4 regions of the Blautia caccae genome follow, and region 3 is predicted to be linked to each of the others. Evidence: riboswitches for the same ligand, from Rfam matches in the RefSeq annotation. Region 3 holds a riboswitch; each other region holds the start of a gene.
What was found. Region 3 has a riboswitch for cobalamin ahead of WMO65_RS09010 (energy-coupling factor ABC transporter permease). Riboswitches for the same ligand answer to the same signal wherever they lie in the genome.
Positions count from the first base shown of each region.

Region 1: another riboswitch for cobalamin. It lies ahead of nikB (nickel ABC transporter permease); the one in region 3 lies ahead of WMO65_RS09010 (energy-coupling factor ABC transporter permease).
Region 2: another riboswitch for cobalamin. It lies ahead of WMO65_RS09600 (hypothetical protein); the one in region 3 lies ahead of WMO65_RS09010 (energy-coupling factor ABC transporter permease).
Region 4: another riboswitch for cobalamin. It lies ahead of WMO65_RS09645 (DUF2284 domain-containing protein); the one in region 3 lies ahead of WMO65_RS09010 (energy-coupling factor ABC transporter permease).

Region 1 covers NZ_JBBMFP010000016.1:55,753-59,992, reverse strand. Annotated here, with positions in the region: gene WMO65_RS17035 (ABC transporter substrate-binding protein) at 1-1,331, opposite strand, end outside; gene nikC (nickel transporter permease) at 1,352-2,176, opposite strand; gene nikB (nickel ABC transporter permease) at 2,178-3,116, opposite strand; cobalamin riboswitch at 3,305-3,484, opposite strand; tRNA gene WMO65_RS17020 (tRNA-Tyr) at 3,681-3,762, shown strand; tRNA gene WMO65_RS17015 (tRNA-Leu) at 3,798-3,883, shown strand.
Region 2 covers NZ_JBBMFP010000007.1:115,499-119,738, forward strand. Annotated here, with positions in the region: gene WMO65_RS09590 (AraC family transcriptional regulator) at 1-829, shown strand, start outside; gene WMO65_RS09595 (leucine-rich repeat domain-containing protein) at 901-1,713, shown strand; cobalamin riboswitch at 2,161-2,345, shown strand; gene WMO65_RS09600 (hypothetical protein) at 2,497-3,021, shown strand; gene WMO65_RS09605 (hypothetical protein) at 3,100-4,240, shown strand, end outside.
Region 3 covers NZ_JBBMFP010000006.1:219,656-223,895, reverse strand. Annotated here, with positions in the region: gene cbiQ (cobalt ECF transporter T component CbiQ) at 1-432, opposite strand, end outside; gene WMO65_RS09015 (energy-coupling factor ABC transporter substrate-binding protein) at 462-761, opposite strand; gene WMO65_RS09010 (energy-coupling factor ABC transporter permease) at 763-1,509, opposite strand; cobalamin riboswitch at 1,708-1,888, opposite strand; gene hemA (glutamyl-tRNA reductase) at 2,122-3,351, shown strand; gene WMO65_RS09000 (precorrin-2 dehydrogenase/sirohydrochlorin ferrochelatase family protein) at 3,341-3,817, shown strand; partial or broken gene hemC (hydroxymethylbilane synthase) at 3,814-4,240, shown strand, end outside.
Region 4 covers NZ_JBBMFP010000007.1:133,045-137,284, reverse strand. Annotated here, with positions in the region: gene WMO65_RS09650 (LacI family DNA-binding transcriptional regulator) at 62-1,090, opposite strand; gene WMO65_RS09645 (DUF2284 domain-containing protein) at 1,357-1,908, opposite strand; cobalamin riboswitch at 2,248-2,438, opposite strand; gene WMO65_RS09640 (adenosylcobinamide amidohydrolase) at 2,513-3,601, opposite strand; gene srtB (class B sortase) at 3,634-4,240, opposite strand, start outside.

The sequences.
Region 1 (4,240 bases), on a different contig from region 3:
TCACCGGTGTTTGCCACCAGGACATTCCAGATGAGCATGTCAAATTCTCCGGAATCTCTCATGTCAAGCAGAGTCTCATAGCTGACTGTATTCAATTTTACATTGATTCCGATATCCTTCAGGCTCGCCTGTGCTGCCTGCGCGTAGACATTGAGCTCCTCGCGGCTTGTATATATGACAAAATTCAGCTCCAGTTTTTCTCCGGAAGGTGTCTCCACAAATCCATCCCCGTCTGTATCCTTGTAACCTGCTTCCTCCAGAAGCGCTTTCGCGCCGTCCGGGTCATATGCGTTTTCATCCTTCAGCTCATCGAAGCCAAAATCAAGTGTGGGGGGAACCGGAGCTTTTCCCGCTGTGGCTCCGCCTTCCAGCAGGGTATCACAGTAAGTTTCCTTATCCAGCCCTCTGATGACCGCCTGGCGCAGTGCTTTATCACCAAGCACGCCATTCTGGTTCATAAAGGCATAGGTGGACCGCAGGGACTCTAACTGCTGTATATTATATTCCCCGCTGTCCTCAAAATCTGCCAGATTCTCCGTCTTCAGATTGTACGCGATCTGCACTTCATCTGTCTGCAGGGCCATGGAACGCGTTGTCTGGTCATCTATGCACTTAAGCGTCACCTTGTCAAGAGGCACTTCCCCATCCCAGTAATATTCGTTGCGGACTACAACGCAGGAATCTGTGGGGCTGAAAGATTCCACTGCGTAAGGTCCGGTACAGATGGGACCTTCCATGGCAAAGGCGTCCGTATCCGCCTGGGTATCCACAATGAGGAACAGCGGGTCTGCCAGACTTCCCGGCAGGATGGCCACCGGCTCTTTTGTCTTGATAAGCAGGTTCTGTCCGTCCACCTCCATGGATGCAGGCTCAAAGAAGGAGACTGCCCTGTCGCTGAGCTCAAAGGTACGTTCCAAGGATGCTTTCACAAGCTCTGGTGTCATGTCATCCCCATTAGAGAACTTGACTCCCTCACGAATCTTAAACGTCCAGGTGAGCTGGTCCTCGCTGATCTCCCAACTCTCTGCCAGGCAGGGCATGATCTCGCCGTTTTCATCAAAACGCACCAGCGTCTCCCCGACTCCGTATCTGGACACCACCCAGCTGAAATACTGCTCTGTAGGCTCCAGAGTATCCGCAAAGCTTGTAACGCCTATGGTGATCTCACCGCCGTCTCCGCCTGTTTTATCTAAGGCGGAGTTCTCCCCGGAAGCTGCCGTATCCTCTGTATCCGCCTTTTCCCCGGCGCTGTTTCCGCAGCCTGCCAGCAATCCCGCTGCAAGACTTCCCGCCAGCAGGGCACACATGATTTTTCTGTAAAATTGATCCATATCTCTTTTCTCCTTCTGTTTTACTCTTGTTTTGGGTCCAGGATATCCCGGATACTGTCGCCCAGCATATTGAAGACGACCACAACGACTACAATGGCAATGCCGGGATAGATCATCAGCCAGGGGGCTTTGGATATGTAGGTTCTGCCCTCATTGAGCATCAGCCCCCATTCCGGGGTGGGCGCCTGCGCCCCGAATCCCAAAAAGGACAGGGATGCCAACTCCAGCATCATGGTCCCAATATCTGTGGCTGCTGTCACCACCATGGTTGTGATCATGTTGGGGATCACATATTTCATAATTATGCTGCCCCTTTTCGTTCCTGTTACAACAGCCGCCTCAATATACAGGTTCTGTTTGATCTTCAGGACCATACTGCGGGCAAGTCTGGCATATTTTGTCCAGCTCACAGCCGAGATGGCAATAACGGCATTTACCATATTGGGCCCCAGAAGACCTGCTATGGCGATTGCCAGCACCAGACCGGGAAAGGAGATCATCATATCCGCAATCCGCATGATCACAGCGTCCACAGCTCCGCCAAAATATCCCGCCAGAATTCCAAAAGCAGTCCCCACCACAAAGATGACCGCCACCAGACACAGCGTCATGGTCAGGGATGACCTGGTTCCGTATATAACTCTGGAGAGCACGTCCCTCCCCAGCTTGTCGGTTCCCCAGACATAAGTGCTCCCCGGCTCCTTTAGAGAATCACTCATCACAGCATCATAGGGGTCCCGCGGAGCGATCCAGGGCGCAAAGACAGCTATTGCCGCAATTGCCAGGGCCAGAAGAAGAAAGACGGTAAACTGTTTGTTGTTCTTCAAAAATCTTAATACCTTCAAATCACCGCTCCTCCTTTAATCTGGGATCCAGACGGGTATAGGAAAGGTCAACCAGCAGATTGATTCCCATGTAGAGCAGTGCGATCCACAGCACATAGCCCTGTACCAGGGGATAATCCCTGCAGGAAATGGCTTTTACCGCCATACTGCCCATGCCCGGCCAGTTGTAAATGATCTCCACCACTGCGGTTCCTCCCAGAAGACTTCCCAGGGAAAGACCCAGCAGGGTCACCAGCGGCAGCATGGCATTTGGCAGCACATGCTTCCACAGAATTGTTCGCTCCCTGATTCCCCGCATGCGGGCACCCGTCACATAATCCTGGTTCAGTTCCTCCAGAACAGCTATCCTCACCTGTCTTGTGTATTTTGCGGACATGGCAATAGCCAAAGTCACGGCGGGAAGGATCAGGGATTTGAAATCCGTGCTTCCCCCGGAAACGGTTACCCACCGCAGCGTCACACCGAATATACTCAGAAGGATCAGTCCGATCCAGAAGTTCGGAACCGATACTCCAAGGAAGGTCAGCGCCCGCACCAGATAGTCCACCCATTTATTCCGGCAGACTGCTGATAAGATTCCCAGCGGAACGGATATCAGCACCATGATGACCAGAGAAGCCAGCGCCAGTTCCAGTGTGGGCCGGAAACAGGATACCAGTTTGTCCACCACGGGAACCTTCATAGAATAAGAAGTTCCCATATCTCCGGTCATCACTCCCTTCAGCCAGGTTCCGTACTGCACCAGAAACGGTTTGTCGAGTCCCAGTTCAGCCCTTGTCTTTTCCAGAAGTTCCGGCGTGGGCACATTGCCGCACTCTGTTAACATGATCTCCGCCGGATCCCCCGGCGACAGATAGGTGAGTCCAAATGTAAAAAAACTGATCCCCATCAGTACGATCACAATCTGGACCAGCCTTCTGCCTGTGTTTTTCTTGTTCAACCTTTTCACCTCCATTGCTATTAACAGCTCTGAGATATCTGCGGTCCGCATCGCTGCCGGATGCAGCCGCGTTCCTTCTGCGCATCAAAAAAGGACAGCCCGATACACAGACTGTCCCTAACTCTCAAAATTTACCTAAAAAATGCAGAATCCTGCCCTTATTTCAAGAGTTCCCATCAGCCGTGCGAAACATCTTAAAGATATAAGCAGTTCTCCTGACTTCAGTTCAGCGCACCCGGATACCTTCCCGGACTTCTGTCCAGTGGCATAACATCTGAGCGCTCCCTGTCACAGTGGCGGGACCGTACCGGACTTGCACCGGTTTCTCTTTTCATGCTGCAATAGCAACTTATATCCTGTATGATCAATCTCTAAGTCTTTATTATACTTGAATATTTATGGATTGCAACTTTTTATACATCACAATTTGTTATAGATAAAAATTTCCCATCCATTATCTATCCGCTTCATTTCAAATAAATACCGAAAAAGCCCTTGCAATCTGGAAAAAATCTGTTATAATAATATCTTGTCAGAGAGAACTGACATATCTAAATAAAACATGGACGGTTTCCCGAGTGGCCAAAGGGGACAGACTGTAAATCTGCTGCAAATTGCTTCGGTGGTTCGAATCCACCACCGTCCATTTTATCGGATAGGTTCGCCTATCCGATATCTTTTGCCGCAGTGGCGGAACTGGCAGACGCCCGGGACTTAAAATCCCGTGGGTAGTGATACCCGTACCGGTTCGATTCCGGTCTGCGGCAGTAATCAGGAAAGGCTTAAACAAGTAATTGTTTGAGTCTTTTTTGTGTTGTATAACTGCCGCAACAGTGACTACAGAGAAATTACCTATAGTTGCGTACTATATCAAAGCTATTACTGTATGAATTTCATATCCACACCATTTGCATAGAGCAGTGTGGCACAACTATAGTGTAGATCGTGGATTCTGATACGCTTTAGCCCCGTTTCCTTTGTGCCTGTGTCCGTCTCCCGGATACCGCACCAGCAGAACATGGCTCAGGTAAGCGTGGTTCGTTAAATATTAATAATAGATATGTTCCAGATATTTTTTCTATGGTATGATATAAATATAGAATTATACAATACTCGGCTTAAAA
Region 2 (4,240 bases), on a different contig from region 3:
CATGGAAGATAAGATACTGGCCTATATAGAGACACATTTGGATATGGAGTACGGGCAGGATGATATTGCAGAAGCTTTCGGCTATTCCACAGATCATTTTCGCCACCTTTTCCGCATGTATTACGATATGCCTCTGGGAGAGTATATACGCAGGAGGCGGCTTCTCAAAGCAGCAGCCAGGATTGGGGACGGAGAACAGATTGGGAATGCCGCGTCAATGTATGGTTTTGAGACAGCAGCCGGGTTTGCCAAAGCGTTTAAGAAGGAATTTGGTTTTCCTGCCAGTGAATTAAAGCGGCAGGATGATATCAGGCTGGATGTGCTGCCTGAGCCGGAATACGACAGGAATCAGATACGCATTTCATTTCTGGAGACACAGGAGCTGAAGATGGCCGGACGGTCAGTCATTCCGGAGGAAGGAGCAGATATTGACCTTCTGGAGGAGGTGGCTTACTGGCTGGACCATGAGTTTCCGGAAATAGATAACGCGGAGCTTTCCGGAATGCAGTGTTTCAAGGATGATTACATAGCCATGTGGTATCATCCCCTGGACAGCCAGGAGATCACATATCTTATGGGGCCTGTCGTCAAAAATTTCTCCTGTGTGCCCGAGGGTCTCATAACTGTGACCATACCGGGGAGGCGCTATGCTGTGTTCGAGACAAAACAGGATTCAGACAAAAAAGAGCTGGCAGAGACCGTGAGATATCTCTGCAAATACATATTCAGGGAATGGGTGCCTGCAAATGATGTCATTGCAGACAGAATGGGTTTTACATTTGAACGGTATTACGGAAATAAAGTTACTGTTTATCTTCCTTTAATATAACCAGTTTGGACAACAAAAATATTCCCTCTCTATGTTATAATGGCACATATGCAAGGCGGGAGTGAAGAAAGATGGAATATTGTGTACTGGAACGAAAAAATGTTATTCGCGCAGCGGAGGAGGATATGCAGATACCAGCCTGTTACCAAATGCTGGGCGTGTGTTTTCTTAAGAATAATATCAAGGTAAAGAACATAAAACTGCCCGCTGTCCGTGTCGTGGGTACAGAGGCGTTTTTTAACTGCACAGCTCTCAGGCATGCAGCGCTGCCCAGAGTATATGTGATCAAGAAGGGTGCCTTCGGCAACTGCAGCAATCTGAGGGAGATACTGCTGCCGAAGACGGTGAGGGAATTGGGAAAAGGCGTATTTGACGGATGCAGGAGGATGGAGAAAGCCCTGTTTGACCCCATGGGAAACTGCAGGATACTGCCGGACATGACATTTGCCAACTGCCGTGCCCTTTCCAATGTCACACTGCCCGAGGTGATGTGGACCATTGGGAATCAGGCATTCTATAAGTGCGAGTCCCTGGAGGATATAAAATTTCCCGAAAAACTGCACAGGATAGAAAACCAGGCATTTTATCAGTGTGGCTTCAAATCCCTGCATTTTCCGGAACATCTGGAAATGATCGGTGAGAGTGCATTTCTAAAATGTAAGAAGCTGGAGTATGTTTTCATTCCGCCGTCGGTGCAGAAGATAGGAAAATGGGCTTTTCATGGCTGCAATAACCTGAAGGTGCTGGAAATCCTCCATGACCCACAGGATGTGGGGGAATGGCTGACCAATAAGAACTGTGTCATCCGCTGCCGCCGGGGAAGTAAGATGGAGACCTATGCGGCGCAATACGGCATCCAGGTGGAATATGCCGACGGCATCTGAGAAATAGTGACATATGGTTACTGTTCACTGCGTGCCCAGTAACACGCTTCGCGATGCACACAAAATGCAATAAATTGCATTTTGGCGCTGGCTAACTCGGGATTTTGCTTCGCAAAACACCTCCCGGGACATTGGCCGTGAATTGTAACGACATATGTACAAAGTAAGAAAATTATTGCGCAGTATATTGACAAATATTACCAAATGAGTTAGAATGTAGCCATATCGAGAATATAGAAAAAAGATTGCAGTTTATTCTGATGCATAATGTCAGAATAATAATGGGAAATCCGATGAGAGTCCGGAACAGATGTAAATCTACTGTAAACAAAGTCAGTACCCGCTGTTTTCCTGTCATGTACAAGGGAGCAGTCTGGGTATATTTATTATGAATCCATAATGCCTTCCTGTATGTACGGGAAGGCGTTTTATAGTTTGAACAGAAAAATTAAATATATCTTCTGTGGTCAGGGCAATAGCCCTGTTTAAAGGAATCCGGTGAGAATCCGGGCAGAACATCCCTGCTGTAAGGGGGACGAACAAAGCAGCAAAGCCACTGGGAATCATTCCCGGGAAGGCGCTTTTAGTAGGACGAACCCAAGTCAGAACACAAACACAGTTGTGGCAAACCAATTATTTGCAGTGTCCGAAGGCATGACGGACGTGTATTTTTTGTACCATTTTTTGAAAAACTTAATAGATTATGATAAGACGAGGGCCCAGTCTTGTTGTGATAGATAGTGCCGGAAGGCAAAAACAAAAATATCATAAGGAGGAAACAAAATGAAAAAAGGTATAAAACGGTTTTTAGGTATCGTATTGGCAATGGTGATGGTGCTGTCGATGAGCATCAGTGCATTTGCGGCTGATACTGATGTTTCGGTAACGGTAACATTGAACGCAGTAGCGGACGGTACACATCCTGCTTTGTCTGGAGAAACCACAGTTTATGTGGCACCTGGAACAGATGTTGAGACAATTGTAAAAGAAGCTTTACCAAAATTAAATCTTAATATTACCCAGGGATACTGGAAGGTGGTGCCGGATTGGCAGGATCCAACAATCACATATAATGCAATAGATGGACTGTATATTGGCGGAACTGGGGAATCGAACCTGTTTTATCAGGGGGCAGCTTACGAATCAGATACAGCATACTATGGTGTTGGCTGGACATATTCTGGCAAAGATGGAGAAACACCTTTGAATGAAAATAATTATATGAGCCAGAATACTATTAACAATGATGGTTCCAGAGTTATACTCAGCTATGCTAACTATTATTATCCAAAAGCAGCTTCTAAATAAAAAGCTATTTTAGAGGTCAGGGCGGTATTTTTATACCGTCCTGTTTTTGGATGAACGAATATATTCTGGAGGAAGATTATGAAAAAAGTATTAAAAGTTTTAAGTTTTATATTTTTAATATCACTGTTTGGATTTGATGTGACCAATGTATGGGCTGCACATGCTGCGGAAGATAATGGCCTGGTACAAATGAGTATAAAAATAGGAAATAAAGAGATTGAATTACAGCCATCTGAGGAAAATTCAAGTATATATGTAGGAGATGGAGGCTTTCAACAATTTTCCGGCGGGTATAAGGTAATCATAGAAGGTATTCTTACAGATTCTGAGAATAAAGTTTCTGAGGTATTTAGTTCGTTAGATATTTATAATGAAGCCGGTACTATGTTTCATAGCTCAGATAAAATAATAGAAAATAAAGTGGTGGATGGCAAGACTCATTTTATCATAACGTATTCTAATATTATGAGTAATAGCCAGATGTACTCCGGAACAGCAATAGTGGGCGCATTTTATTTTGATATTAAAACGGAGAGCCAGGACGGGAAGGAAAATGAATATATTGCTGTATTAGATAATAAGCAGTCATCTTTTGATGAAAATTCCGGGTATCCCATATTAGTTGAATATGTAGGTGTAAATAATAATGAGACAGGAGAGATCCTGTCAGGGGACACAGAGATGATAAACACCTCTGACAGTAAATATCATTATGCCGTAATACCAGACGATGTGAATGATTTTTCTATAGTGGTTAACAGAAAGCAAAACAAAATGGAGACGATAAATTTTAGTGCCATTACAAAAAGTTGTTTTTATTGGATGGGTATAGGAAATAACCATATCTCTGTAAACGGCAGTTCATTTCAGCGGTTTGATGTGAATAGCAATATTTATCAGGGAAAGTATAGCAGTCCGGCAATACAGGCACATAAAGGATTGAATGTAGTCAATCTGTCATTTATGATAGGCGTACCGCCTATAGGCATGGATTTAGATTGGAGCACAATGCCTCCGGTAATGAAAATCCTGGATACAGACATTAACGTACCTGGGTTAGACAAATCAGGTAATTTTAAGGGGAGATATGTACTTAATATACCTTACATCTTTTATTGGGATGGGGAGGAGACGGAAACAGTACAAAGCAGTGATACAAGTATATCTGAAATAAAACCGGTATCTTTTCCGGAAAATTATGTATTTCCCATAGAATATA
Region 3 (4,240 bases):
CTTTCCCAGTACATTTAAGATGTCCGGCATAGGTGTTGTCATGGACAGAAAATACAGGCAGGAGACTGCGGAAAGTGCCGTCAGGATCAACTGCAGAGCGTAGAGCAGGGCATCCAGACTTCCTGTGAGATATAAGCTCCCGATTGGGATGGCAAACAGGTCCAGCGGTTCGTGCTTTACATTCAGAACAATGGCAATGGTGCTCAGAATCAGGAAAGCCAGCGGCACAGTCATAAAGTGCAGATAGCGGGAAAAAGGGATTCCCCCCTTATAAACGGTGAGAATCCCTGTAACTGCTAAAACAATGCATGCGACCACGATGGAACGACTCATTACACAAAAAAGAAGTGTAATCATCGCAAACGCAAACTTTTCACCGGCATTTTCATATCTAAGCTTGGAAGTATAGCAAAGCTTATCAATGGTTATCATAAGTTACTCCTTTCGCCGGATGAAAAGTATCATTCGCCTTTTCCCAGCTTCTTTCTTTCTACAAAACGTCCCATAAAGAAGGCCAGAATGCCCACTCCGATGGAAGACTGTACGCAGAACAGAAGACTTTCCACTTCGCCCGGAAGCTCGCGGCCAAGCATTTTTTCAAGGAGCGGTTCCGCGATGGGCTGGAAGCCGGAATCCACTTCCTCAACTACCTGGCTGCCGGCATCATCAGAGCCGCCGAATTCTGCATCTTTTAATGCAAAAAGCGGAACAAACGCAATTAAGAGAATCACAACTAATAATCCGATCACTGTTTTTTTCATATTACTTTGCCTCCTTTAAAAAACCGATGGTACGAAGTTCCGGTTTCGCATAGGTTTCAAGACCCATGATAATAAGAACTGTGATGATGCCTTCGATAATTGCCAGAGGTAACTGTGTGGGTGCGAACACCAGCAGGAATTTTCCCATGGCGCCCATGATCGTGGTATCTGCATGATGAGCCAGGGCCATCTGAACAGCAGTAACGCAGTATGTAAATAAATCACCCAGAGTTGCTGCAAGGAAAATGGAAATATGCTTGTTTACCCTGCATTTTTTACATACGAAGAAAATTCCGTAGGATACAAAAGGTCCTGCGATGGCCATGGAAAAAGTATTGGCGCCCAGTGTGGTGAGTCCGCCGTGTGCCAGCAGGATTGCCTGGAAGAGCAGCACGATAATACCCAGAATAGAAACTGCGCTGGGACCGAAAAGGATGGCTCCCAGTCCGGTTCCTGTCATATGGGAACAGCTTCCTGTCACTGACGGGATCTTCAGAGATGAGATAACGAACACGAACGCTCCTGACATTGCCAGCAGGGTGATCAGGTTTCTGTGTTCATTCAGGGTTTTCTTGATGGACATGAATCCTGCGATCAGGAATGGTACGCAGATGACACCCCATGCGATGCAGAACCCTCCGGGAAGATAACCTTCCATGATGTGCATGGCGCTGACGTTGGGCACGATACCAAAGGTCAGTGCGAACATGCTTGCCAGTACAATGATTTTTTTCTGTTTCTTACTCATTTTGTCTTTTCCTCCTTCTGATCGAGTAATAAAGCCTTACCCTTTAACCGGCAAAAGGCCAAAAAGGGTATAAAAAAACCTGGCGGCAGAAATACCGACAGGCCATCAGAAGAACAAACGCGGGGCAGGTGACTTTATACAAAGAATAAATGCCGTATCCGCCTGTTCTTACACAAGGCCATCGTTCGTAACCATTGTGTAAATCGTTTGTGACAGGCAGGTCTTCTGACTCGGGCCTCATCGCTGCATTTTGCCTTCCCAGTTTCCCAGTGACATTATAAAATGCAGCTCTTCCCTCACAGCGGCGTGACCGTGTGAGCTTTTAACTCAACTTTCCTATTCTTCCGCAAAAGCGGACACCTGTGCACACTCAATTCTGTGATTATTGTATCTCCCCGGAAGTTTTTTGTCAATTGAATTCGACAAGAAAAATCAGAAAACTATTATGGCACCAGATCTTCCTGCCGGGTATACGGGGAACAAGATGTTGCACCCGTTTTCATTCTGTGCTAATATGAAAAAACAGCAGGTGCCGTATAAGATTTGGAACAGTCATATTTTATGACCGCGGCATCTAAAAAACGGAAACGAAAGATATGGAGTGTAGGAACTATGAGTATTTCCATGATTGGAATTGATCACAGCAGAGCATCCGTAGATGTCCGGGCCAGATTTTCTTTCACCAAAAAAAATGCGGTGAGCGCTATGGAGCGTCTGAAAGAAGACAGGGACATCTTAGGGTGTATTATTTTGTCGACCTGCAACCGGATGGAGATCTGGGCCAGTGTGCAGGAAGACTGGGAGGGGTCCCTTCTTAGCTTTTTATGCAGAGAAAAAGAAGTTCCCGAGGAGGAATACCGGGAGTATTTTATCACAAGGGAAGGAAGGGAGGCTGTGGAGCATCTGTTTTATCTGACCAGCGGCCTGAAATCCCAGATTCTGGCGGAGGACCAGATCATTACCCAGGTGAAGGACGCACTGACTCTTTCCAGGGATGCCTACTGTACGGACGGTGTGCTGGAGGTGCTTTTTCGGATGGCAGTGACGGCGGCGAAGAAGGTTAAGACAGAAGTGGTATTTTCAAGGGCCAATACCTCTGTCATCCATCAGGCCATTGACAGGCTGGAAAACCAGGGATTTTCCATTCAGGGAAAAACCTGCATGGTCATCGGCAACGGGGAGATGGGAAAGGTGACAGCACTGGCTCTGAAAGAAGCAGGCGCTGATGTGACCGTGACCGTCCGTCAGTACCGGAGCGGCATTGTGACCATTCCCCAGGGGTGTGAGCGTATCAACTACGGCGACAGAATGGAACTGCTGCCAAAATGTGATCTGGTGGTATCCGCCACAGCCAGCCCGAACTGCACCATAACAAAAGAGCTTTTTGAAAACGCAGAGGTTCCCCATCATGTGATACTGATCGACCTGGCTGTGCCAAGAGATATTGACCCGGAGGTGGGAGAGCTGCAGAATGTGACGCTCTATGACATTGACAGCTTCAAGATCGATGCTGCCTCCCCAAGACTCCGGGCCAGCATGCAGAAGGCGGGGGCCATTTTGGATGAGCAGATGTCGGAATTTTATAATTGGTTTTCAGGGCGCGATGTATTTCCGAGAATCCAGGATATCAAGACAGAGGCAGTGGAGGATCTGAACGCGCGGATTCTGAAAATCTTAAAAAAGACGCCCATGGAGGACAGTGACAGGGAAAAACTCCTGAAAGCCATTGACACGGCAGCCGGAAAAGTGGTGAACAAAATGATCTTCGGCCTGCGGGACTCCCTGGAACAGGACGCGTTTATGGAGTGCGTGGCCGGATTGGAGAAGGTTTATGAAGACTGAGAAAAAACTGTTTCCCCTGTATACAGACCTGACACAGAAAAAAGCCGTGGTCATCGGCGGAGGAAAGATCGCTGCCAGAAGGATCACAAGCCTTCTGGGATTTGTGGGGGAGCTGGTGGTGATCGCTCCTCTTGTACAGCCGGAGATCCGGGAGCTTGCAGAGAAGGGGGAGCTTATCTGGAAACAGAAAGAATACCGGCGGGAAGATCTGTATGACGCGGATTTGGCTCTGGCAGCCACAGATGACAGCAGAGTAAATGATGATATTTACAGTGCCTGCAAGTGTCTGGGCATACTGGTGAATACAGCCAGTGACCAGAACAAGTGTGATTTTCATTTCCCGGGACTTATCTGCCATGATGGCGTGGTCATTGGATTTAACGCGGCGGGAAAAGATCATAAAAAGACAAGACAGATGCGGGAAAAAGTGGAAGAATTTTTGAAAACGCCGGGAGGTAGAGCATGAACAGCAGGACAGTGGTAATCGGCAGCCGGGAGAGCCGGCTTGCTGTGATACAGAGCGAAATGGTGAAGGACTACATAGAGAAGAACAATGAGGGACTGAAGGCGGAGCTTCTCACCATGAAGACAACAGGGGATATCATTCTGGACCGAACCCTTGACAAAGTGGGGGGAAAGGGACTGTTTGTAAAAGAACTGGACCGGGCGCTTCTGGACGGAAGAAGTGAACTTTCCGTGCACAGCCTGAAAGATATGCCCATGGAGGTTCCGGATGAACTGCCCCTTCTTGCCTTTTCAAAAAGAGAGGACCCCAGAGATGCGCTGGTGCTCCCGGAGGGAGTGACCGAGCTTGACAGGACAAAGCCCATCGGCTGTTCCAGTCTCAGGCGTACCCTGCAGCTTCGGGAATTATTCCCGGATATGGAGT
Region 4 (4,240 bases), on a different contig from region 3:
GTCCGTGCACGATAAAGGTTAAATTTTTTCTCTTTACCCTTGATCGGATAAAGAGAAATTTTCATAAGTTATATTTTGTTGCTATAAATATATGCGTCTTTATTGTAGATTCCTTTGGTTTTGTGCCATATAAAAGATAACGCCCTAAAATTTCAACTCCCAGAAATCCCTGCCTGAAGGGCTCCTGACAAATGGTGGCTGAGACAACACCGGATTTCAAATTTTCCCGCACAATATCCGTAAGGTCATACGTTACTATACGGAGCTTTCTTCCGCAGTCCGACTCACGGACGGCCTTTATACCACCCTCCACACCTGCTGATGCAAAACAGATCGTAGTCAGTTCAGGCTTCTCTTTCAGCAGCGCTTTCACCTGTTCATATGATTTCTGGTCATCGTCGTCATTCTCAATAACTGCTTCCACTGTTATATTACTGTAATCTCTTTTCAGGGTTTTCTTTATTCCCCTGAGACGCTGCTCCTGTGCCATGACCATACTGGAACCGATGATCAGGGCGACATGTTCCTCGAATCCATTGCTCATCATACCCAGCAGTTCACCTGCCACACATCCGCTGGTTATATAATCGCACCCCACATACGCAAGATGTTTTACACTGGATATGTCTGTATTTATAGTCACTACCGGTATATTTGCGTCTTCCAAATCCTGAATCTTCTGCGCCACATTTTGGGAATTAACCGGAGTTATTACAAGACCGGATATTTTTTCTGCCAGAAGTCCATCTATTTCTTTTAGTAAAAGGTCTGCGTCAAACCCTTTAATCTTTCTGACAATATTCTGTATTCCAAAGTGCCCCATTTCCTCCAGTGCGTTGTTGACACCATTGATAACATCATTAAAAAAGGGATTGCCTTCCGAACAAAGGATTACTCCTATTGTCTTGGTATACTTTTTATTTGCCAGTGTTCTGGCTGCCATATCGGGCTTATACCCCAGCTCATCTGCTATTTTTATGATTCTTTCCGCTACCTGCGGATTTACACCCGGCCTGTGATTTAAGGCCCGGTCCACTGTCCCTCTTGATACATTCGCTGCTTCTGCGACTTCTCGGATTGTAACTTTCATGGTTTCTCCTACACCGTGTCCGTGCACGTTTAATAATTGTATTATAATCTATACAATCGCTTTTGGCAATTGTCTATAATATGCGAAATTTGTCATTAAATTTCGTGAATATTTACTAATTTTGGGGAATGCTCTGTCTCAATCAGCAGATATGATACAAAACACATTAAAAAAATGGTACTCCATTTACGAAGTACCATCTAATATTCATATAATTATCAGTCCGGACTGCTCCGTATCTGACCTTCTCTGCAATCCGTTATTTCTTATTTTTTATCAAAAAGATACATACTAAAAAACGAAACCACATCCCCATTCCACTGCATATTCATATTGCAGTGTTTCGCCATCTTCGCCGCATCTATACAATACGCAGACAGACAGGAAAAACGATTCTGCTCCTGCACGCATGGTTTTCCTTCCGGCATATTACATGCGTCGCACAGGTTGCAGGGTCCGCACATGACGAACATGCCGTCCTCATCCAGTCCTCTTCTCTTGAGTTCTTCTACTGTGCGCAGTGTCATCCGGGTGTGTATCTTCTTGATTTGTTTTGTCTCCGCATCATCAAAGATGTTGTTAACAGGTGTTCTGGACTGGAAAACTACCGCCTGGCGGTACTGCATAACTCTGTTCTCCATCTCTTCGGGGGTTCCGCAGTAGGGTGGACATCCATAGTTATTGCCATAATTTCCACAGTCGTTCTGTTCGCAGAACTTGCGGAACTCATGTTCAAATTCTAAATCTTCCGTGTTCATTACGGCGGCTTTCGCAAACCCCGCATCCTCAGCGACTGCAATCAAATCTTCTTCACGCATATTACTGATTCTCCCTTCTGAATCCCTCCGGTCTGTCTCGCACGGACGCTCTGCCGGCTGTCCCTGTCATAAATAAAGCTGCTGACAGGCAGTTATCCCGCAGCAGCTTCTAACACTATTTCCTTTACCTGCAGGAGGCCCATGAGCGGATGATGTCAGACCAATCTATACATTTGGGGTGCGGAGGATAAAACATATAGAAGCAAAATCGTCTCTTGGGCTCCTCCTGCTTTTCATGGATGCATAAATTCCTCACACAGGTTCCCGTTTCGTTCACGTTCTAAGCAGGCATTCCATATCAAATAACATAATGGATGGAAAACTTTCTTCGGAAGTCTCAACCTTTTACTCATCCAAGCAGGTTTCCTGACTCACGGATCTTCGTTCGGCGCTCCTTCTCATATAATCTCTTATACAATGGACTTATGCGCTTCGCTCCCCGCTCACAGTGACCGGATCGTCCAGGACTTACACCTGATTCCCTTTTCACCAGGATTTTCTAAAAGAGGGCAAAACTAAATCCTGATGCACTTGGCAAGCTGATATGGAATTTATACACATGATTACTTTAGCACAATGGCCGGTATCTGTCAATTCTTCCGGCTCATATTCTTTCTTTAATCGCAAAAATAATATGATCCATGAGAACAGCATCCTCTCCCATACGGGGACTGTCCATCCCGAATGCACACAGAAGCTTCCTCTCCGCATCCAGCACTTCCCTTTCCTTCAGCATCCCCCACTCCCTCTCATCCAGCAGATGCGCTTCAAGAGCGGCCCATGAAACTGCATCTCCGCAGCCGGCCCACTCTTCTGCCTGCCGCTTAAAATCCGCCTGTTCTGACGGCTCTATGACGCCCGTCTCCACAGCACGGGAGGCTGCCGCATCTGCCGTTATGCAGAATCTCTCCAGCCTTCGGAAGACATTGTGCTGCATCCTGGCACCTGCGCCGGTCTGCAGAAACAGGGATTCCATCACAGCCTCTTTCACCGCACATCCTATCATTTCTCCTATTTTGCTGTGTGCGCCCGTCTCCGTGATCTTAAAATCAGACTCCATGTCAGCCACAATGATCGTGCCGTCTGTACCGGAACCCGTGGCGAGCCCGTGGGAATATCTGCTGGCTATGCACAGCTCCTGAATCGCGGCTGTTTTTGCCTCTGTACAGGTTATCAGGGCCTTGGCAATGGCTCCGTCTGTCAGGTCCGCATTCAGGAAGATCATAAGATTGATTGTTCCCAGTGTATGCCTGCATTCCCCGTCCAGGTCCACCCAGGCCCCGTCCTTCTCGTACCAGGATGCCCGGTCCCCTGCACGCCCGCCGTTGACTTCAATACCGCCTGTTGCGATCACACTGACGGCAATATCCCTGTACTGTGTCCTGACATAAGAGGCATTTTTCATAGAGGCGGCTGTCATAATACCTGATGACGAGTCCGCTGACAAACCTATGATGCTGTCAGAGACATAACGCATATGACTTTCATAGGTCCCTCCCTCAAGCCGTATCTCCTTTTCTCCCTCCTGTCCGCCGTCATAATTATATACAGCTTTTAAGTCTGTCCTCAATCCCCCGTTCTGGGGCGAGGTGCTCAGAACCTTCCTTTTTCCTCCGAAAACCGCGGCAATATATTTTTCATCTCTATAGAGTTTATCCCCTTTGCCGGGCAGAAACCTTTTATCCTGCATCATATATCTTTTCCTTTTCGCCGTCCTTATACTTTTTAATCCTTCCGTACCCCGTGAATGACAAGCCTTACGGATGCGTCACTGGTACAGGTGGCCAGGGTCACCACTTTATCCTTGATCGTCACTTCCACACCCAGCTTCTCTTCTGAAGCGTCCAGTATGGTCTGCAGAAACTGCTGATGCGCCTGCTCGTTTTCAAACTTGATCTGGAATGCCATATCTTTTTTTGTGGCGTTGGCATCATGATAGGAGAATATCCGGTATCTGCTCCAGCCATCCGCTGTATAGATCCAGAAATACGGGTTCTCTTTGACGGTCCCCTCATCCCGTATGTTCTTCATACTGCCGAACATGGAGCCATCCCTCATGTTGTGGCCGAAGATGAAGGTATTTGCATCTGAAAAATCCTTATTTCCGTACGCATCCAGAAAAATACTTCCCACCGCGTTCTTATCCCCGGAAAATGTATGCTTGATATAATATGTATTATCCTCATCCTGCATGACCGGATAGTTAATACCAAGAGCCGGGTAATAGAGCCAGGCCACCGTGTCCGGATTCTCCTTCTGAAGAGCCTTCAGATCCACCTGCACATCCGGAACATCCGCATCCCCGTCATCCTTCTTCGGATCAGCCGGAACA